DNA from 4 places in the Geodermatophilus sp. Leaf369 genome. Region 2 is predicted to be linked to each of the others. Evidence: riboswitches for the same ligand, from Rfam matches in the RefSeq annotation. Region 2 holds a riboswitch; each other region holds the start of a gene.
The links. Region 2 has a riboswitch for cyclic di-AMP ahead of ASG36_RS19075 (M23 family metallopeptidase). Riboswitches for the same ligand answer to the same signal wherever they lie in the genome.
Positions count from the first base shown of each region.

Region 1: another riboswitch for cyclic di-AMP. It lies ahead of ASG36_RS22015 (hypothetical protein); the one in region 2 lies ahead of ASG36_RS19075 (M23 family metallopeptidase).
Region 3: another riboswitch for cyclic di-AMP. It lies ahead of ASG36_RS01630 (C40 family peptidase); the one in region 2 lies ahead of ASG36_RS19075 (M23 family metallopeptidase).
Region 4: another riboswitch for cyclic di-AMP. It lies ahead of ASG36_RS11825 (C40 family peptidase); the one in region 2 lies ahead of ASG36_RS19075 (M23 family metallopeptidase).

Region 1 covers NZ_LMQA01000004.1:2,471-7,803, forward strand. The annotation lists gene ASG36_RS16365 (YdiU family protein) at 1-181, shown strand, start outside; gene ASG36_RS16370 (hypothetical protein) at 247-618, shown strand; gene ASG36_RS22015 (hypothetical protein) at 670-1,572, opposite strand; cyclic di-AMP (ydaO/yuaA leader) riboswitch at 1,597-1,749, opposite strand; gene ASG36_RS16380 (pentapeptide repeat-containing protein) at 1,865-2,464, opposite strand; gene ASG36_RS16385 (RNA polymerase sigma factor) at 2,532-3,695, opposite strand; gene ASG36_RS16390 (carboxylesterase family protein) at 3,946-5,316, shown strand; gene ASG36_RS16395 (aldose 1-epimerase family protein) at 5,306-5,333, opposite strand, start outside.
Region 2 covers NZ_LMQA01000005.1:4,513-9,845, forward strand. The annotation lists gene ASG36_RS19065 (copper resistance CopC family protein) at 1-644, shown strand, start outside; gene ASG36_RS19070 (cytochrome c oxidase assembly protein) at 872-2,749, shown strand; cyclic di-AMP (ydaO/yuaA leader) riboswitch at 2,905-3,054, shown strand; gene ASG36_RS19075 (M23 family metallopeptidase) at 3,281-4,324, shown strand; gene ASG36_RS19080 (M23 family metallopeptidase) at 4,534-5,333, shown strand, end outside.
Region 3 covers NZ_LMQA01000001.1:335,125-340,457, forward strand. The annotation lists gene ASG36_RS01620 (glycosyltransferase family 4 protein) at 1-301, opposite strand, end outside; gene ASG36_RS01625 (M48 family metallopeptidase) at 298-1,533, opposite strand; gene ASG36_RS01630 (C40 family peptidase) at 1,583-2,740, opposite strand; cyclic di-AMP (ydaO/yuaA leader) riboswitch at 2,756-2,925, opposite strand; gene ASG36_RS01635 (hypothetical protein) at 3,097-3,441, opposite strand; gene ASG36_RS01640 (M15 family metallopeptidase) at 3,542-5,314, opposite strand.
Region 4 covers NZ_LMQA01000002.1:620,488-625,820, reverse strand. The annotation lists gene ASG36_RS11835 (serine hydrolase) at 1-917, opposite strand, end outside; gene ASG36_RS11830 (DUF3817 domain-containing protein) at 928-1,272, opposite strand; gene ASG36_RS11825 (C40 family peptidase) at 1,387-2,538, opposite strand; cyclic di-AMP (ydaO/yuaA leader) riboswitch at 2,569-2,722, opposite strand; gene ASG36_RS11820 (hypothetical protein) at 2,924-3,442, shown strand; gene ASG36_RS11815 (GNAT family N-acetyltransferase) at 3,447-3,905, shown strand; gene ASG36_RS11810 (NAD(P)/FAD-dependent oxidoreductase) at 3,902-5,333, shown strand, end outside.

The DNA of each region.
Region 1 (5,333 bases), on a different contig from region 2:
CGTCCCGCGCAACCACCTGGTCGAGGAGGCCCTCGTGGCAGCCACCGACGGCGACCTCGAGCCGTTCACCCGGCTGGTCGCTGCAGTGACCTCGCCGTTCGACGTCCGGCCCGGGGACGAGCGGTACACCGAGCCGGCCCCGACCGACTTCGGCGCGTACACCACCTACTGCGGCACCTGACCCCCGGCGAGGCCGGTGGGGCTGCTGCGGTTGACGGACGGGCCCCCGACCAGGACCGTTCCCCCATGACGGCCTCCCCGCAGACCCACCGTCCCGGTGGCTGGGTGCTGGACCGCCGCGGCCTGGGCCGCGGGGTCCGGGTCACCCACCACCCCGAGCTCGGGGTGGTGAACCTCAGCGTCTGGCGGGAGAGCACCTGCGTGGGCACGGTGCACCTGACCGGTGCGGCGACCGCGCAGCTCATCGGGGCGCTGTCCACCGAGCTGGCGCACCTGGGCGCCGCGCCCTCCCCCACCGTCGGGCTGGTCGCCCTCGAGGAGCGGATCACTGCTCTGGAGGGCCGCCGTCCGGCCTGGCGGCGGGCGATCGACCGGGTCACCGGCCCGCGGCGGAGACCGCTCCCGCCACCGCCGTACCCGCTGCACGTGGTGCGCTGAGACGCAGCCGGGCCCGCCCCCACGAGGAGGACGGGCCCGGGGCGCGCTGGGTCAGCGGTAGTTCACGTGCACGTGGTCGAAGTGGTTCGCGGTCGTGCCGCCGCGGTCCTCCATCATCGACCAGGAGCCGTTGGGCGACCCGAGGTAGCGCTGCTCGTAGATCAGGTAGTCCACGCCGAGCTCGTCCCAGTGCGCGATGTGGTAGGCCACGATCGCGTCACCGAGGCTCTGATCGGTCATCACCATGTAGTCCAGCGCCCTGCCCGACGGGTGGCCGCCGGGGTCGGTGGCGCTGGGCCGGGTGCCGCCCAGGGTGATGCTCCCGGCGCCGGGCACGTTGCTCACCACGGCGTCGGCGGCGGCCCGCACCGAGGAGGCCACCGGGCCGGAGGTGTTGGAGATCCGGGCGACCGAGCTGGCCGAGGTCGACGAGGACGCGGTGACCGCGCCCGACCCGGCGGAGGACGAGGACGGGGACGACGCGGCGGCCTCGGCGGCGGCAGCAGCCTCGGCCTCGGCGGCAGCGGCCGCTTCGGCCTGGGCAGCGGCGGCAGCTGCGGCCTCGGCGGCCTGCGCGTCCAGCACGGCCTGGTCGGCGGCGGCCTGGACCTGCTGCGCGGCGGTCTGCTGGTCCTCGCGGGTGCTGCGGCTGGCGGCCATGTCCTGGAGGGCGGCGATGCTGCGCTCGGTGTCCAGCGAGGCGGGGTCGGCGCTGAGGCCCAGCTGCTGGGCGACGCTGGCCGGCTGGGAGGCGGCGGCCGACGCGTCGGCCTGCTCGGCCGGAGCGGAGGAGAGCACGACGTTGGCGATCAGCGCGCCGGCAGCGACGACGCCGAGGTACAGGCTCGGGCGGCGGCGGAGGGCGGCGATCCGGAACGCGGTGCCGGTGGCGCGACCACGCCCGGAGGCGGTCGATCCCGTGCGGGTGGTGCTCGAGGTGGAGCAGGGTTCCATGGGTGCGGTGGCTCCGTGGGGCAGGTGTCTTCCGACGTGCCGCCTACCAGGTCAGCTGACGGGTTCGGGCGGAAGCAGCCCTACCTGCACACCGGACGGAGGTCCGGAGCGCGGGATTCACCCCAGTGGATCGGTGGGTCCCCGGCTCGCCCGAAGGCGACTCAGCGGCGTCCGACCGGGCTCCCCGGGTGGGGACGTGACGGTCGGTCGGACCCGGCCACGGTAGCCGGGGCACCGGCTCCTGCCAATGCCGACGCGCGTTTTCGTCAGGTGACGGTGCTCGCGCACGACGTCAGCGGACGGCGATGCCCGCCGCCGCGGCCAGCGCGGGCGCCAGCGTCGTCAGGGTCGCTGCGTCCACGACGCCGTCCCGCAGCCCGGTGACGCCCTGCACGGCCGAGAGGTCGCAGCCGGTGAACGAGGTGCGCACCAGGGTGGCCTGGGCGAACCGGGCCTGGGCGAGCCGGCAGTCGACGAACTCCACGCCGTCGAGGGAGGCGGCGGTGAGATCGGCCTCGGTGAGGTCGCAGCCGGTGAACCGGACCGCCCGCAGGGTGGCGAACCGGGCGTCGAGACGGGCGCCGCGCACCTGCGTGAACGCCACGTCGCGCAGCCCGGCGCCGGCCAGCGACACCCCGGCGAGCCGGCTCTCCCCGACCGCGACCCGCTGCCACTGCGCCTCGCCCAGGTCCAGCCCGGAGAGGTCGCAGGCCTCGACCTCCAGGTCGGTGAACCGGGCCCGGCCCAGCCGGCCCCCGATCAGCCGCAGGTCGGCGAACCGGGCCGCGACGACCTCGACGTCCTCGGCGTGCAGCTCGTCGGCGTCCCCGCGCACCGAGACGCCGGTGACCAGCTGCTCGAGGTCGACGTCGGCCAGGTCGACGGTGCCCACACGCGACGGCACCACCGGCGCCTTCGGGCCGGTGGTGCCGGAGCGGGTGGTGCGAGGTGCCAACTGCTCAGTCGAGGTAGTCGCGCAGGACCTGCGAGCGGCTGGGGTGGCGCAGCTTGGACATCGTCTTGGACTCGATCTGGCGGATCCGCTCACGCGTCACGCCGTAGACCTGACCGATCTCGTCCAGCGTGCGCGGCTGGCCGTCGGTGAGGCCGAAGCGCAGCCGGACGACGCCGGCCTCGCGCTCGGACAGGGTCTGCAGGACCCCGGTGAGCTGCTCCTGCATGAAGCCGTAGCTGACGGCGTCCACGGCCACGACGGCCTCGGAGTCCTCGATGAAGTCACCGAGCTGGCTGTCGCCCTCGTCGCCGATGGTCTGGTCCAGCGAGATGGGCTCCCGGGCGTACTGCTGGATCTCCAGCACCTTGTCCGGGGTGATGTCCATCTCCTTGGCCAGCTCCTCCGGGGTGGGCTCGCGGCCCAGCTCCTGGAGCATCTCGCGCTGTATGCGGCCCAGCTTGTTGATGACCTCGACCATGTGCACCGGGATGCGGATGGTGCGGGCCTGGTCGGCCATCGCGCGGGTGATCGCCTGGCGGATCCACCACGTCGCGTAGGTCGAGAACTTGAAGCCCTTGGTGTAGTCGAACTTCTCCACCGCGCGGATCAGGCCCAGGTTGCCCTCCTGGATCAGGTCCAGGAAGGCCATGCCGCGGCCGGTGTACCGCTTGGCGAGGGAGACCACGAGGCGCAGGTTGGCCTCGAGCAGGTGGTTCTTGGCGCGCTCGCCGTCCCGGATGATCCAGTTCAGGTCGCGCCGCATGGTCGTGGACACCTTGGTGTCGGTGTCGGCCAGCTTGTGGGTGGCGTAGAGCCCGGCCTCGATCCGGCGGGCCAGGTCCACCTCCTGCTCGGCGGTCAGCAGCGCGACGCGGCCGATCAGCTTGAGGTAGGCGCGGACGGCGTCGGTCGAGGTCGCCATCGCGGCGTCCTTGCGCGCCTTCTGCAGCGCGAGCGACTCCTCCTCGTCCCACTCGAAGGACCCGGCGGGAGCGGCGTTCTTGTCCTCCTCCTCCGGGGTGTCCGTCGAGTCGGTGTCCTCGTCGGTCTCCGTGGGGGCGATCTGGACGGCCTCGACGTGGTCGCCCGCCAGGCGGGCTCCGGCTCGACCCGCGGTGGGAGCGGGAGCGGTCTCGGGGGTGTTCTCGTCGACGACGGTCTGGGTCATCTCGCCTCTCTCGTTCAGAACATGCGGCATCGCGACGACGCGGGGCGTCTGCGCGGAGGGGCCGGCCGGGCAGGGCGGTGGGTACCGCCGGAGCTGGAGTGGGGGGCGGGAGCGGCATCGCCGTTCCTGACTCACTGGACATGGTAGTCCGCTCCGGGCCGGAGTTCGACGATGCAACCACTTCCGTCCCCGTGGACACCTGTGTCCGGACTGTGCGACGGGGCCGACGGGGCTCGTAGGGTGCCCCGTCGTGAGCTCCCCGCACCAGGACACCGGGCCGGACCAGCAGGCCGCTGAGCTGCACGTCGTCGACACCCCGGTCGGTCCGGTGCGGGCCCGGCGGGACGGTGCCGTGCTCCGGGCGACGGGCATCCGGTACGCCCGGGCCGGGCGCTTCCAGGCACCGGTCGCCGAGCCGCCGTCGACCACGCCGCTCGACGCGACCCGGCCCGCGCCCGCCTGCCCGCAGCTGCCGGTGCCGCTGCTGGACCAGGTGCTGCCCGGCCTGTCCGCCGGCCTCGGGGCCGACGAGGACTGTCTGCGGCTGTCGGTGACCGCCCCCGCCGACGTCGTCCCCGGCGAGGACCTGCCGGTGCTGGTGTGGCTGCACGGCGGGTCCTACGTGTCCGGCGCCGGCGACCTCCCGGTGTACGACCCGACCGCGATGGTGTGCGAGCAGCGGGTGGTGGTCGTGGCGGTGACGTACCGGCTCGGGGTGCTCGGCTTCGTCGGGGACGGCGGGGACCGCCCGGCCAACCTGGGCCTGCTCGACCAGCTGGAGGCGCTGCGGTGGGTGCAGCGGGCGGTCACCGGCTTCGGCGGCGACCCCGGGAACGTCACCGTCTGGGGGCACTCGGCGGGGGGCGACGCCGCTGCGCACCTGCTGGTCGCCGCCGGCTCCCGGGGGCTGGTGGCCCGGGTGATCGCCCAGAGCGCCCCGTTGGGCATCTCCCGCGGCCGGGCGGCGATGGGCGACGCGATGGCCGCCCGGGCCCGCGAGCTCGTCGACGTCGACACCCCGGTGGAGGACGCCGTCGCCGCGCAGCCGGCGGTCGCGGCCGCCGCCCGCCGGGCCGGACTGCGGGCCACCATGCCCTTCGGCACCCGGTACGGGCACGCCCCGCTGCCCGCCGAGGACGAGGTGGACGACGCCTGGCGGGCGGTGGCCCCCGGCGTCGACGTGCTGATCGGGCACACCGACCGGGAGGTGGCGCTGTTCACCGGCGCCCTGCCGCCGCTGGTGGCGCTGTCCCGGGTCCCGGTGCTGGGTCCGCTGGTGCTGCGCGGGGTGGTCGGGCTGCTGACCCGCCGGGTCTACGGCGCGGCGTCCCGGGTGTTCGCCCGTCGGCACGCCTCCGCCGGGGGCAGGGCGTTCCACTACGTCCTGGACTGGGGTCCGCCGGGCAACCCGTGGGCCGGCGCGCACACCGTGGAGCTGCCGCTGCTGTTCGGCGACCGGGACACCTGGACCGGTGTGCCGCTCGTCGATGGAGCCCCCTGGGCGGAGGTCGACCGGCAGGGCCGGGCGCTGCGGGCGCTGTGGGCCGGGTTCGCCCGTACCGGCGAGGTGCCGGTCGGGCGGCACCCGGGCCTGCTCACCGTCGAGCGGGTCAGCGGCTGAGCGCCTCGATCTCCCAG
Region 2 (5,333 bases):
ATCAGGGCGCATGGGGGTCTGGCACCAGAAGAACGTCGCTGCGTGCAGCGGTGGTCGTGGCATCGGTGCTGTTCGCTGTTCTGCTCGGGGCGCCCTCCGCGCAGGCGCACAGCGACCTGGAGTCCGCCAGCCCCGCGGTCGACGGCACCGTCGAGGAGGCCCCCGGCGCCTTGGAGCTCACCTTCACCGACGGGGTGCAGCCCGGGTTCGCCCAGATCGCGGTCCTGGACCCCAGCGGCACCGACGTGACCGATGGTGAACCCACCGTGCAGGGCGATGTCGTGACCCAGCCGGTCTCGATGGGTGGCGGCGGTGCCTACGGGGTCTCCTACCGGATCGTGTCCGCCGACGGCCACACCATCCAAGGCACCTACGGCTTCACCTTCACCCCAGCGGCGGTCACCGCCGACCCCGCCGACCCCACTCCCGCCGAAAGCACGGCCCCCCCGAGTGCGGACTCGACGCCGGCTGCATCGACACCGACCACGCCGAGCGCGGCCACACCGGCTGTTGATGAAGCAGCCCAGACAGGCGATTCAGGGGGCATCTCGGTGGCCACGATGATTGGTCTGGCCATCCTGGCGATCCTGCTGATCATCAGCTTCACCCTCGCGCGCCGCCGCCGGCTCAGTCACAAGGCGTGAGCGCCGGCCCCGACGAGGCACCGCACGGGTCAGCGGCGGGCGAAAGGCAACCCGCGCGGGCGGGACGAGCAGAACCTGCCGACCCCGGGGCGGCGCCGGCACCAGCGGACGCCCATTCAGCAGAGATGTCCTCAGGGGACGTCATGGTGGTCGCCCCCGCTGTGTCCACGCGGCGGCAGCGGGGGTGGCCGATGCCGGCGGGACCGGTCATCACACTCAGCGCTCTGATGATCGGGGTCGGCACGACCCTGGCGCTGTTGTGGGCGTCGGGTTCCCTCGTCGCCGAGGCGCTGCCCGGGATACCGGCCACCTCGGCCGCGGTCACCTGGGCCATCCCAGTGACCCGGGTCGTGGGCGACCTGGCGGCGGTAGCGACAGCGGGGTGCCTGATGGCCGCTGCGCTACTGGCCCCCGGGCACCGGCAGATGAGTGTCGCGGGTTACCGCTGGACACGGATGGCGACCTGGCCGGCAGCCGTGTGGCTGCTCAGCTCGATCCTGGTGGCACCCCTGCAGCTGGCGGATTTTCTGGGCACCGACCTGGCGTCGGTGAGCGCACGCGGCCTGTTCTCCTTCACCACGACCATCCCGCAAGGCCAGGCCCAAGCCGCAGTAGCGGTCTTGACCCTCGTCCTGGTCATCGGGTCCCGGCTGGTGCTCACCACAGCAGGCAGCGCGGCGCTGCTCCTCATCGCTTTGCTCGCCAGCCTCCCCCCGGTGTTCACCGGACACGCCGCCGGATCGGGCAGTCACCAGGCCGCGATCTCCGGTCTGGCGCTGCATGTACTCGGGGTGCTCGCCTGGGCCGGCGGGGTGCTCTCCCTGATCCTCATCCGCCGGGTGCCCATCGCCGCCTTGCAGGTGGCAGTGACCCGGTTCAGCGCGGTTGCACCGCTGCTCGTGCTGCTCGTCGCCCTCAGTGGTGTGCTCACAGCCGCGACGCGGCTGACCGGCGTCGCTGATCTGGTTGACACCGACTACGGCCGACAGGTCGTGATCAAGACAGCTGCGCTGCTGGCGTTGGGCGGGCTGGGGTGGGCCCACCGGCGCCGGACCCTCCCCAGCCTGGCCCGGGGAGACCACCGTGCCTTCCGCCGCTTGGCGATCAGCGAAGTGCTCGTCTTCGCAGCGACGATCGGTGTCGCGGTGTCCCTGTCGCGCACCCCTACCCCGCAAACCACGCCAAATCCGGGGGAGGAGGAGGGGAGCGCCTTCGACGCTCTGGGTTTCCCTCTCCCACCCAACCCCACCCCAGGACAGTGGTGGACCCAACTGTGGCAGCCCTACCCCGATCCGCTGTTCCCTGTCCTGATCGCCGGCGCGGTGGTGGCGTACGTGTGGGCAGTGCGCAGGAGGACCCAGGCCGGGCAGTCGTGGCCTTCCTGGCGCACTGCACTCCTACTGGGCGGTGCCACCGTGCTCCTGGTGGCAACGACCAGCGGGCTTGCTCGCTACGCCCTGGTCTCTGCACCCGCCCACGCCCTGCAGTACCTCCTGCTCGGCCTGCTCGGGCCAGCGTTGGTTCTCCGGGCAGCACCGGGTCAGCTGCTCACCGACCACCTCGACCGTCGATCACCCGCGACGGAACCAGTGATGGATGACAACCGGGGGGCCGCCCAGTGGCTGGAGGCCATCACCTCCAGCCGCGCCGCCCTCGTCCTGCGCCGGCCCGCACCAGCCCTGGCCCTCTTCGTGGTCGTTGTCTACCTGGGGTACACCGGCCCCGTGCTGGAGATCGTCATGCGATCCCACGCCGCCCACGTGGTGTCTGTGATCGCGACCTTCACCGCGGGCATGGTGCTCGTGCGGTCCTGGTTCGACAGCGACATCCCCCGCAAGCTGCGGGGGTGGTGGATCGCGGGCTGGACCACCATCCACGTGCTCGTCTCGGTTGCTTTGCTGACCTGGCCCACCGCGCTGGCGGAGGGCTGGTGGACCGAGATCGACCCGGCGTGGCGCCCTTCTGCACTCACCGACCAACGACATGCCGCCGTGGTGTTCCTACTGGTGGGGCTGATGACAGCCGGAGCGATCGCGGTCTGGGCACTGGCTCGAGCGTCGCGCTCACCGAGTCCGGTGCTGCAGGCAGAAAACTCGGACTCCTGACCAGGCGGCTACGCCACGCTGAGCCATCAGGACCCGACCCTGTGCGACAACACGACGCCGGGGGATACAGGCGGTCGTGACCGGAACGTGACCTCTACTAGTCAAGCTAGTAGCTTGATGGCGTCTGCTCAGGCCACGCGCCCTTCCTGGGTCCTTGGGCAGACCCGCCTAATCGTCGCCTGACCTCTGCGGGTCAGTCGGCGGGCCGGGGACCCATGTGTTCCTGGGGTGAATCTGCCACCGCGCAGTAGGGCTCCTTCCAGCCCGAACCCGTCAGCTAACTCGGTCGGTGGAAGGAAGAACGGAGCCCGCTGCACTGTGGCGACCCTGCACGACCCTCCCCAGAAGCTCAGCCCCCTCCACGGCGCCCGCAGCACGCGGGGCGCCCGCAGCTTGAGACCACGGGGGCGTCCGGCTGTCCTGGCCCTGCTCTGGGCTCTCGCCGCGACCGCAGGTCCCGGCATCGCATCAGCGGCACCGGCAGAGCCCACGGACAGCGCGGCAGCCCCGTCCCCGGGAACGTCCGCCGGCGTGCCCGGTGAGGAGACTGCCCCGCAGGAGGCGGCGCGTCTGGAGAGCCTGCTTGAGGCAGCCCAGCAACGGCTGGACCAGGCCACCGTCGAGGCCGAATCGACGGTCGAGCTGACCCGACTGGCCGCCCTGGAGCTGGACACAGCGACCGCCGCCGCCGCAGCGGCGTCTGCAGCAGCCCAGACCGCCCAGGCGGCGACGGACCAGGCGCAGAGCGAGGTGGCCGCCGCAGGGAGGGCGGCGTTCATGAGCTCGGGTGACCTCGCCCAGGCTGGGCTCCTGCTGGAGGCCGATGATCCCGAGGACCTTCTGGCCCGCGCCACCACGCTGGCGCTGCTGGCTGATGACCGCGCCGAAGACATCAGCGCATTGGAGGAGGTCCAGGGACAGCAGGAGACGGCCGATGCGAGCGCTCAGGAAGCCGTCCTGCGCCAGCAGGAGGCGCTGGGTGCAGCCCAGCAGGCCGATGCTGATGCCGCAGCCAGATTGGCTGAGGCTCAGCAGGGCTACGCAGCAGCATCCGCGGAGCGCGCTGCCCTTCAAGAGCAGCTGCAGGTTGCCCAGGTCGCAGCCCTCACCGAACAGGGCGTGGATGATCCCGAATCGGTCGTCGCCGCCGGTCAGGCCGCGGTGGCCGCCTCGGGCGGTGAGCTGGTGGCCGGCCAAGTCACGTCCTGTTATGGAGCGCGGTGGGGCACCAACCACAACGGCATCGACATCGCTGCCCCGATCGGCACGCCCATCTACGCCCCCGAGGGGGGCGTCGTCCTGAACGCCGGACCGGCCAACGGGTTCGGGCTCGCTGTCTACATCCAGCACTCCGACGGCACCATCACCCTCTACGGACACATCAACCAGTTCTTCGTCACCGCCGGTCAGGTGGTCGAGGCGGGGGAGCTCATCGCCGAGGTCGGTAACCGGGGCCAATCCACTGGCCCGCACCTGCACATCGAGACCCATGTGGGTGGCCTCTATGCCACCCGCACCAATCCGGCTCCATGGCTCGCCCAGCGTGGCATCACCTTGGGGGGTCGCTGCGCTTGACCATCAGTCGCGCGGCCAGCAGTGCCGACCGAGGTCCAGCCGGTGACCGACCCGGGTGACCCGTTCGGGGTGAGGACTCAAGGACGCCACCACGCCGGCCGTTAGTACTACGACAGGTAGTTGTCGTATCCGCTGGAGGCCAGGGCATCGTGAGCACTGCAACACCCCCACCCCGTGAAGATCACGGCCTGGGCCGTCGGCGACCTCGGGTGGGCGTGGCGGTCGGCGTGCTGGTGATCGCCTTGACCTGGTCGGCCGGGCCGGCGCAGGCGGCACCGCTCAACCCCAGCGACACCGAGATCTCGGCCGCCCAGGACGAGCAGGACGCCGCGGCCGCCGAGGTCGGACGTCTGGCTGCCACCATCGCCGACGCCCAGGCCCAACTCGAGCAGACCAACGCCGTCGCTGCCGCCGCCGCGGATGCCCAACTCGTCGCCGAGGCCGACCTGCTCCGCGCCCAGGAGGCCGCGGTCGTGGCTGCGGTGGAGCTGGAGGCGGCCACGCTAGCCACGCAGACAGCGCGAACGGCGGTGGGGGACCTTGGTGCCGAGACGTACATGCGTGCCGGGGACCTGGGCGGGATCAGCGCCCTGCTCGCCGCCGAAGGACCCTCGCAGATGCTGCAGCAGGCCGTCACTCTGGAGTACCTGGCCGCTGACCGGGTCAGCCTGCTGGAGGACCTGGAGACCGCTCAGCTGCGACAGGCCAATGCGACGTCACTGGCCGATGCAGCGGTCGAGGACAGCGCCGACGCGCAGGCCGCCGCAACCGCGGCAGCTGACACCGCGACCGCTGAACTCGCGCTGGCGCAGTCGGCCCTGGACGGACTGACCACCCAGCAGGCCGACCTGCAACAGCAACTCCAAAACGCCCAGATCCGGCTGTTGGAACTGCAGGGCCAGCGCGACGGGTACGCCGCCTGGCAGGCGCAGCAGCAGGCCGCCCAGCAAGAGGAAGCAGACCGAGCCGAGGCAGCTGCCCAGGTACTGGCCCAGACGGCAGCCCAAGC
Region 3 (5,333 bases), on a different contig from region 2:
GCAGCCCCGGGGCGAGCAGCCCGAGCGGTGCCGCGGCGCCGAAGACCACGGTCTCCGCCCGGTGCTCCCGGGCCAGCCGCTGTGCCGCCCGGGCCGCGCCGCGGGTCGGGAGCAGCATCGCCGTGGGCATCCGGACCACCCGGTAGGGCAGCGTGGCGTCGTGCTCGGCGGCCCCGGGGGACGTGGAGGCCAACACCACCAGGTCCGCGGCCGGCAGCCGGTCCAGCAGCGCGGCCACGAACGTCTGGATGCCACCCTGCCGGGGCGGGAAGTCGTTGGTGACGACCAGCACCCGGGTCACGGACGCCAGTCCTGGGCCGCGGCGACCCGCTGGGCGGTGGTGGGGTGCGAGCCGAAGAACCACTGCCAGGCCGCCGGCGGGTCGGGCTGGTTGAGGTTGGCGACCGCCAGGCGGCGCATCACGTCCTCGAAGGCGGCCGGGTCGTCGGTGAGGTCCAGCGCGTGCTGGTCGGCGCGGGCCTCCAGCTGGCGGGACACCCCGTTCTGCACCGGCGTCGACAGCAGGGTCGCGGCCGCCACGAGGAACAGCACCAGCGGCACCACCCGGGGGTCGCCCGGCCCGTCGGCACCGGCCCGGCGCAGCAGCGGGGCCGAGCCGAGCAGCCAGCCGAGCAGCGCGACCCCGGCCCCGGCCCCCAGCGCGCCGACCAGGGTGCCGGTGAGCACGTCGTCGGTGGCCACGTGGCCCAGCTCGTGCGCCGCGATGGACTCGATCTCGGCGTCGGGGAGCTCGGTGAGCAGGGTGTCGTAGACGACGATCCGTCGCGTCGAGCCGAACCCGGAGACGTAGGCGTTGAGCGCGGTGGTGCGCCGGCTGGCATCGGCGACCAGCACGTCCTGCACCGGGGAGCCGGACTGCTCGGCCAGGTCGAGCAGGTCGGTGCGCAGCTGGGAGGCCGGCAACGGGGTGAAGGAGTTGAACGCCGGCTCGATGACCACCGGGTAGAGGAACGACCCGGCCACGACCAGCCCGGCCGCACCCGCCCCGGCCCAGGCCCACCAGGTGCGGGGCGCCCGGCGGGCGAGCCCGACCAGCAGCAGCATGCCGAGCGCGGTGAGTCCCGCGGTGATCCCGGTGTCCACCGCGACGTCCCGGGCCCACAGCGGCCAGCTGCGGGTGGACAGGCCGTACCGGTGCCGGACCACCTCGCCGTAGGCCGACAGCGGGAGGGAGACCAGCCTGCCCACCACGGTCAGCGCCACGGTGCCCAGGAGCACCCGCCACACCCAGCCGCCGCCGAGCGGGCGCGCCACGGCGGTGACCAGCCGGGCGCCCAGCGGGGTCAGACCCAGGACCCCGGCGACGAGGAGGCCCAGCGCCAGGTTCGCCAGCGACGCCGGCCGCAGGGCCCCGACGAAGGCGTCGGCGCGGGAGAGCTGGTCGGCGGTCAGCCCGCCGGTGGGGTCGGTGACCTCGGGGGTGGCCGCCCACGGGATCCGCACCCACAGCACCACCACCAGGGCGACGCCGAGGACGGCAGCGGTGAGCAGGGCACGACGACGGGGACCCACGCCGGTGATCCTAGGAAGCCCGGCTGTGCGTCCCCGTCGGTGCCGCGCCTCAGACGAGCCGGCGCGCTCCTGCGTAGCCGGACATGTCCACGCTGCCGACCTTGACCACGTCACCGGAGGTGGGGGCGTGCACCATCATCCCGTTGCCGATGTAGATCCCGATGTGGCTGACCGGGCTGTAGAAGTACACGAGGTCACCGGGCTGCAGGTCCCCGCGGGCGACCGGGCTGCCCATCCGCGCCTGGGCCGCGCTGGAGTGCGGCAGGGAGATGCCGGCGGCGGCGTAGGCGTAGGACGTCAGGCCGGAGCAGTCGAAGCTGCTCGGGCCGCCGGCACCCCACACGTAGGGGTCGCCGCGCTGGGCCATCGCGGTGTCCACGATCGTCTGCGCCGCGGCGCCGTCGGCGACCACGGTCGCCGGTGCCTCCACCTCGGGGCCGCTGTGCGCGGTCACGACGACCTGCTGCTGCGCGGCGGTCAGGGCCGCGTACTGCGCCTGGTAGGCCGCGATCTGCTCCTGCAGGTCGGCCTGCTGGGCGGTGACGGTGTCCAGGGCCTGCTGCGCGGTGGCGGCGGCCTGGTCGGCGGCGGTCTGCGCCTCGGTCGCGGTGCGGCCGGCCGCGGCGACCTGGGTGACCAGGTCGTTGGTGTGCCCGGCGATGACGTCCAGGGTGCTGACCTGGGCCAGGAAGTCCTCGGGTGAGCTGCTGGTCATCAGCGCGCTGAAGCTGGAGGGGTTGGTCGTGTACGCACTGCGGGCGACCGTGTCGAGCTGGGTGCTGAGCGTGGCCAACTGGGTCTGCGCGGCGGTGACGGCCTGCGCGGCGGAGGCTGCGGCGGCCTGGTGGTCGGCGAGCTGCACCTGTGCGTCGTTGACCTGCTCGGTGACGACCTCGAGCTGGTGGTTGGCCTCGGCGACCAGTGCGGTGGCCTGCTCGGGGGTGGTGGCCTCGGTGGTGGACCCGGTGGCCCCGGTGGCAGCGGTGCCCGGGTCACCCGGCGCCGCGTAGGCGGTGCCCGGCAGGACGGTGAGGGTCAGCCCGGCGACGGCGCCGAGCAGCATCCCGCGGCCGAGGCGACCGGAGAGACGGGTGCGCCGCGGACCGGTCGGCAGGTCGGGGAGCGCCGGGACGATCAACGCCGCGGGGATGTGCGGGCGGGTGGTCGAGGACGGGATCGGTCCTCGGGCGGTGCGGTGGGACGACACGTGTGCGCGTGCTCCTCATCCTCCTCGACCGCCTACCGGGTTAGCTGACGGGTTCGGGCAGGAAGACGACGCCCTATCCCCGCACGCACCACCGTTCGTGGCGCCCGCGGAGAACTCACCCCAGTGCTGCGGTGGGTCCCCGGTCCGCCCGCCCCGGAGGGTGGGCAGTTCGGCGGTGACCGGTCGGTGTCACCCGGTGGGGCGACGTCCAGCCGACCGGACGACCCCACCGTATCGACGCCGGGGACCTCCGTGGAGAGGTCGATCCGGACCCCGAACGCACAGGAGGTGCCATTTCGGACCGCTCTGCTTCGGCACGTTCTGCCCAGCTCGACGGGAGCGCGGCGTGCCCCCACTCAGCCGACCTCGCGCCTCGTCGGGGGTTGGTGCCGCAGTGGCGGGACCAGTCCAACCTCTGCCAACGCCCGGACCGCGCGACGCTCGACGTCGTCGAGCTCCACGACCACCCCGAGAGCGGGAGAACCGGACCCGCCGGGCGTGTCGGTCGGCCCGGACACCCAGGCGCTGCCCAGGTCGGCCACCACGTCCTCCCGGGGGTGGCCCACCGCCGGCCGCCGGGTCATCGGCACCACGGTCGGGTCGCTCCCCCGCCACCCCGGCGGGGCCCCGAGCAGCACGGTGACGACGCAGTCGTCGCACCCCTGGCCTCGGACGGTGCAGGTGTCGCAGTCGATGAGCACGGTGCCTCCTGGCGGCGGTCGCAGGACCGGTCGGTCCGTCGCCGCGGACGCTAGGTGTCCCCACCGACATTTCCGGGTGCGCAGGTGCACACCCGCCCGCTCAGGTCCCGGCGAACTCCCAGTGCCAGGGCTCCTCGCGGCCGTTGCCCTGGTCGGCCCAGGTCGGGTGCACGAAGCCGAAGCGCCCGGCGTTGCCCACCATCCAGGCGTACTGCGCCGTCCCGTAGGACTCCACGCCGCCGCACAGGTCGACCGCCAGGCCCCACCCGTGGTTGCTCGTGCCGGGCACCGCCGCCAGCGCCGGCTTCTGGCCGTAGAGCGTCACCTGCGCGGCGTAGCCGCGGTAGGAGTCGGTGATGCACAGCGGGCTGCCGAACCGGCCGGCGAAGGCCGCCGACAGGGCCCGCCAGGCCGCCGCGGCGTCACACCGCAGCGCGTGGCCGGCCACGCCCAGGGGACACAGCGCCGAGGGCGGGATCAGCCCGTTGGGGTAGCCGCCCCACGACCGGCTGCCGTCGTAGCTGGCCGGGTAGAGGGAGTTGCCGCACTCCACCGGCAGCGCACCGGCCGTGGCGCCCGGCACGGCGACCGCCGCCCGGGGCGGCAGGCTGGGTCGGCCGATCCCGAGCAGCTGGTCGACGGGCACCGAGCGGACCACCACGGCACCGGCCCGTCCGTCGGCGGCGAGCATGGTCTGCGGGTCCAGGGCGATCCCCACGTGGCCCAGACCGGACTCCGCCGTCCCCAGGAAGACCAGGTCGCCGGGCAGCACGTCGGCCGTGGCCACCGGCGTGGTCGTGGCGAACAACTCGCCCTGCGTCGCCGGCAGCGCGATCCCGCCGGCGGCGTAGGAGGCCTGGACGAGAGACCCGCAGTCGTAGGACGCCGGGCCCGCCGTGCCCGGCGCGTAGGGCAGGCCGAGAGCGCCCATCGCGGTGCTGACCGCGGCGACCGTCTCGGCCGGCAGCACCAGCAGCGAGCTGGGCTGGCGGGGCAGCTGCGCGGCCCCGGGCTGGGCCGCCCCGGTCGAGCCGCCCACCGGCGCCAGCCCCGCGGGAACGCCGGCCGCCGGGTCCTGCAGGGCGGCCGCCGGCGGCAGGGCGACCCCGGCCGCGGTGAGCGAGTCGACGTAGGCCTGCCAGTTGGCCGCCGTCCGGGCGTTGACCTCCACCTGTTCGGCCTGCAGCTGCGCCAGCTGGCGGTCCACCGCGCCCAGGGCCCGGTCCAGGTCCGCGGTCACCGCCGACGCCGCGGCCTCCAGCTCGCCCACCTGGGCCGCGACCTGGTCGGCCTGGGCCGCACTGCCGGCCAGGGCCTGGTCGGCGGCTGCCTGCTCGGCCAGCGCGGCCTGCCGCTGGGCGGCAGCCGCGGTGAGCACGTCGTCGGCGGCGTCGTCGACGAGGTCCAGGTAGCCCATCGCCGCCACGACGTCGCCGGGGTCGCTGCCCGACAGCAACAGGGAGAGCGCCGTCGGGGCGCCGCCGTCCCGGTAGACGGCGGCGGCGTAGCGGCCGACGGCGACCTGCTCGGTCGCCAGGGCCGTCTCGGCAGCGGCCACCCGGGTCGCGGCGGCGTCCGCGGCCTGCTGGGCCCGGGCGAGCTCGGTCTGGGCGGCAGCCACGGCGGCCTGGCGTTCCTGCAGGTCGCCCTGCACCTCCGCGGCCCGGGTCTGCAGGTCGGTGAGCTCGGCGCTGTCCAGGACACCGGTGGTGCCACCGGGCTGCGAGCTGGGGGCCGCCGTGGCGGTGGGGGCGCCCAGGCCGAGCACGGCGAGCACCGTCCCGACGACCAGCACCGAGGACACCCGACGACGTCGCACCCCGTCCACCTCCTGCTCACCCGCGGCGACGGCGTCGTCGACCTCCGGGCACAACGAGCGGACAGTGCCGGGG
Region 4 (5,333 bases), on a different contig from region 2:
GTCTGCTCGGCGCGGTCCACGAACACCCCGGCGAGGAAGCCGGGCATCGAGCCGCCGTGCCCGACCAGCGTCGCGCCGTCGGCCCGCACGACCTGCAGACCCAGCCCGTAGGCCGACCACCCGGCCGACGAGGAGTCCACCCCGGCCGGCTCGCTCATCTCGGCCAGCGTCGCCGGGGAGAGCACGTCACCGGTGTCACCGAGCAGGAAGGCGGCGAACCGGCCCAGGTCGGTCAGCGTGGCCCAGAGCTGGCCGGCGGCGTCCATGACGCCGGCGTCGTGCTCGGGCTCGGGCAGGACGACGTCGGCCCACGGGTGCACCGCGCTCCCCCGGGCGGCGACGCCGGAGGGTCGCGGCGTCGTCCGGCTCATCCCCAGGGGGCCGAGCACCTCCCCGGTGACGGCCTCGGCCCAGGACGTCCCGCGGTGCCGGGCGACGAGCTCACCGAGCAGGCCGAAGCCGAGGTTGGAGTAGTGGAAGCGGCGGGCCGCACCGAGCACCACGTGCTCGGGGGCCAGCGCGAGGTCCTCCAACGACCCGCCGGGGACCCGCTCCCACCACCCGCCGGGGCTCTCGCTGGAGGCCCCGGCCAGGTGCGAGAGCAGCTGGCCGACCGTGCGGTCACCGAACGGGGTGCCGGGGACGTGCGCCTCCAGCGGGTCGCCCAGGCCGAGCCGGCCCTCGTCGCGCAGCCGCATGACCACGACGGCGGTGACGGTCTTGCTGATCGAGCCGAGCCGGTACTGCACGTCGGTGTGCGGGTCGGCGACGCCCCCGCGGCCGGCCGACCACGCCAGCCCGCCGTCCCGGACGACACCGGCGACCAGGCTGGGGGCCCGCCCGTCGCGCTGCACCCGGGCGGTGCGGGCCAGCAGGGTGCGGGCCGTGGTGGGTGCGACGGGGGTGGGCTCGACCATGTCCCGCAGGCTAGCCAGCCGTGCGCGCGACGGTCTCCCCGAGCGGCAGCCGGCCGGTGCGGGCGGCCCAGCGCTCGAACCAGATCGTGGTGAACGGCGGGACCGAGGCGATCAGCGCCAGCGCCGCGGTCCGGAGGTCCCAGCGCAGCACCCGCCAGGCCAGGAACGACACCGCCACGTAGCCGACGAAGACCGCGCCGTGGATCGGCCCGGCCACCTGGACGCCGACCTCGGAGGTGCCCAGCACCCACTTGACGAACATGCCGGCCAGCAGCAGCGCCCAGGTCACCGCCTCGGCCAACGCGACGACGCGGAAGAGGCGGGCAACGGTGCGGGGCTCGGTCAGGGCGCTCACGACAGGTCCCAACGGCGCGCAGCCCGGGAGGGTCCCCGGGTGTGACCGACCTCCCGACAGCACACCGCCCCGGTCACCATCAGGTGACCGGGGCGGTGGGAGGTGTCGGCTGGGTCAGCCGGCGAGGCGACGCATCGCGGTGATGGAGCCCATCGTGTCGATGCTGGCGACCTTGACGACGTCACCCGAGGTGGGCGCGTGCACCATCTGGCCGTTGCCGATGTAGATGCCGATGTGGCTGACCGGGCTGTAGAAGGCGATCAGGTCACCGGGCTGCAGGTCGGCGCGGGAGACGGCCTGGCCCATCGAGGCCTGCATCCGCGAGGAGTGCGGCAGCGAGATGCCGGCGGCGGCGTAGGCGTACTGCACCAGGCCCGAGCAGTCGAAGCTGTTCGGCCCGGAGGCGGCCCACACGTACGGGTCGCCGCGCTGCGCCATGGCGGTGTCGACGGCGATCTGCGCGGCGGCGCTGTTGGCGGTCACCGCACTGCCGCCGGACGCCGAGGAGCTGGCGGCCGGGGCACTGGCCGAGCTGCTCGAGGACGAGGACGAGGACGACGACGCGCTGCTCTCGGTGGTGGCCGGGGCAGCTGCGGCGGCGGCCGCGGCAGCAGCAGCCGCGGCGGCGGCCTGCTCCTGGGCCGACAGCGCGGCGTACTCGGCCTGGTACTCGGCGATCTGCGCGTTCAGGGACTCCTGCTGGGCGGTCACGCTGTCCAGCTGGGCCTGGGCGTCGGCCGCGGTCTGCTGCGCGGCGGCCTGGGCCTGCGCGGCAGTGTCGTTGGCGGCCTGCGCCGAGGTGAGCACGTCGGTGTTGTGGGCGCCGAGGACGTCGAGGGTGGAGACCCGGTCGACGAACTCGCTGGCCGACCCGCTGGTCAGCATCGCCTGCAGCGAGCCGAGCTGGGTGTCGCCGGTGTAGGCGGTGCGCGCCACGCTGGTGACCGACTGCTGGGCCTGGCTGTAGGCGCTCTGCGCGGCCGCGGCGTCGGCGGCGGCCTGGTCGGCGGCGGCCTGGTCGAGCAGGAGCTCTTCCCGGGCGGTGTTGAAGTCCTCGGTGACGACCTCGAGCTCGTGGCCCTTGTCGGCGATGAGCTGGGCGGCCTCGGCGGCGGTGGTCGGCTCGGCCGGGGCGGACGAGGTGCTCGGCGCGTCCGTGGTGTCCGGTGCGGCGAGGGCCGGCGTGGAGGTCAGGACGACCCCGGCAGCGGCGAGGAGGGTGATCGCAGCGCGACGCCCCCGGAGGGCGGGGCGACGCGCGGGCATGCTGGAACTCGCCATGTGCGGCGGGTGGTCCTTTCTTCCAACGAGCCGCCTACCGGGTTAGCTGACGGATTCGGACGGGAAGTTCGCCCGGCACGTCGACCCTGGGTGGGTCGGTGCGTGCTTCACCCCAGTGCTGCGGTGGGTCCCCGGTCCGCTGCTCCTCGGTGCGCAGCGGGGGCTGCGCGGTGGTGCCGGTGGTGCTCACGAGGGGCGTGCGGTTCGGCGGCGTCCGGTCGGTGTCACCCAGGGGAGGCGACGGAACGATCCGTCCGGACGGGCCGACGGTAGGTGCGTAATACGTTCGTGACAACCGCCGAGACCCCTTTTGTGGACTTCCGCACCCGGGTCCGGTGAACACGCTCACAACGGGTGAGGAGATGCCTCCGTGCAGGGACTGGCGCGCCGCGAGTTCTGCCTCGTGCTGCTCCGCCGGATGGCCGACGTGCGGCCCGACCTCGTCGCTGCCGCACTGCCCCGGCTGGGCGCCACCCGGGCGCAGGCGCACGCCGCGCACACCCGGTGGCAGACGCTGCAGCACTCGGCCCGGCGGGGTGACCGGCACGCCGCGGTGCTCGGCCCGCCGGAGAGCACCGCCGCGCGTCCCTGGGGGGACCTCGAGCTCGTGGTCCGGCAGTGGGTGCTCCCGTTGTGGCCGACGCTGCGCTGGGAGGTCGTGTCCGGGCCGGGCGGGCAGGTGCTCCGCGAGCAGCTGGTGCGGGGCCCCGGCTCCCCCGCGCCGTCCGGCCTCCTCGTGTGGGAGCACGTGCTCGACGACGTCGCCGCGGTGGAGGGCGCCGTCCTCGAGCCCCCCGACGTCCCCACCCGGGACGTGGTGGCCCTGCCCGACGGCACCCGGGCGCTCCTGGTCTGGGGGCTGCTGCAGCGGGTCGACCGGGCAGGATGACCGGGTGCCGACGTTGACCGCCACCACCTGGGCCGACCCTCGGGTGCAGGCCCTGTCCGACGCCCAGCAGGCCGAGCTGCGCGAGCGGTACGACGGCCGGGGCGAGTCCGGCACCCCGCCCACGGCCGAGGACGTCGCGGTGGTCCTGCTGCTGCGCGAGGACGACGGCACCCCGGTCGGCTGCGGGGCGCTGCGCCCGCTGGAGCCCGGTGCGGCCGAGCTGAAGCGGATGTACGTCGTCCCCGCCGCCCGGGGTCGAGGACTGTCCCGGCTGGTGCTCACCGGGCTCGAGGCGACCGCCGCCGAGCGCGGGTGGCACACGCTGCGCCTGGAGACCGGCCCGCTCCAGCACGAGGCGATCGCGCTCTACGAGCGGTCGGGCTACCGGCCCATCGAGGCCTTCGGCCACTACCTGGACGAGCCCGACGAGTGGTCCCGCTACTACGAGAAGGAGCTGCCGTGACCGCCGCCCGGTACGACGTCGTGGTCGTGGGGGGCGGGCACAACGGCCTGGTCGCCGCTGCCTACCTGGCCCGCGCGGGCCGCTCGGTGCTGGTGCTCGAACGCCGGGCCGGTGTGGGCGGGGCCGCGGTCAGCGAGCAGGTGTTCCCCGGGGTCGACGTCCGGCTCTCGGCCTACAGCTACCTGGTCAGCCTGCTGCCCGACCGGATCGCCGCCGACCTGGACCTCGGCCTCACCCTGGCCGACCGGTCGGTGCACTCCGCGACCCTGCTCGATGACCGGGCGCTGCTGGTGGAGCCGGACTCGTTCCGGGCACTCACCGGCTCCGACGCCGAGTGGGCCGGCTGGCAGCGCCTCTACGGCCGGCTGACCACGCTGGCCGAGGACCTCTCCCCCACCCTCGTCGAGCCGCTGCCGACCCGGGCGGAGCTGGAGTCCCGGCTGCGCGACCCCCAGCTCTACCGCGACCTGGTCGAACGCCCGCTCGCCGACGTCGTCGCCGACCACCTCGACCACGACGTCACCCGGGGTGTCGCGCTCACCGACGGGCTGATCGGCACCTTCGCCGACGTGCACGCCGCCGACGGCCTGGCCGGCCGCTGCTTCCTCTACCACCTGGTCGGCAACGGGACCGGCCTCTGGCGGGTGCCGGTCGGGGGCATGGGCGCGGTCAGCGGCGCCATGGCCGCCTCCGCCCGCCGGGCCGGCGCCGAGTTCGCCACCCGGGCGACGGTCACCGCCGTCGAGACCCGGGACGACGGGGCGACCGTGCACTGGACCGACGACGACGGGACGACGCACGCCGTGGACGCCGGGCACGTGGTCGCTGGCTGCGCCCCCGCGGTGCTCGACGAGCTCACCGGCGCCGCCCCCGCACCCCGCCCGGTGGGCGCCCAGCTCAAGGTCAACACGGTGCTCACCCGGCTCCCCCGGCTGCGCTCCGGCCTGGACCCCGCGGTGGCCTTCGGCGGCACCTGCCACGTCGACGAGGCGGCCGGGCAGATCGACGCCGCGTACGCGCAGGCCGCCGCCGGTGCGCTGCCCGACCTCATCCCGTTCGAGGTCTACTGCCACTCCCTCACCGACCCCTCGATCATCGGCGACACCGGGCTGCACACGCTCACCGTCTTCGGGCTGCACACCCCGGCCGACCTGTTCACCGCCGACCCGGTGGGCACCCGGGACGAGGCCGTGCGCCGGGTCGTCGCGCAGCTCGACGCCCAGCTGGCCGAGCCGCTGGCCGACGTGCTCGCCACCGACGCCGAGGGCCGGCCGTGCCTGCAGGCGTCGTCCCCGCTGGACGTGGAGGCCTCCCTCGCCATGCCGGGCGGGCACATCTTCCACGGCGACCTGGCCTGGCCGGTGGCCACCGAGGCCCAGCCGGCGGGCACCTGGGGCGCGGCCACCGGGCACCCCCGGGTCGTCGCGG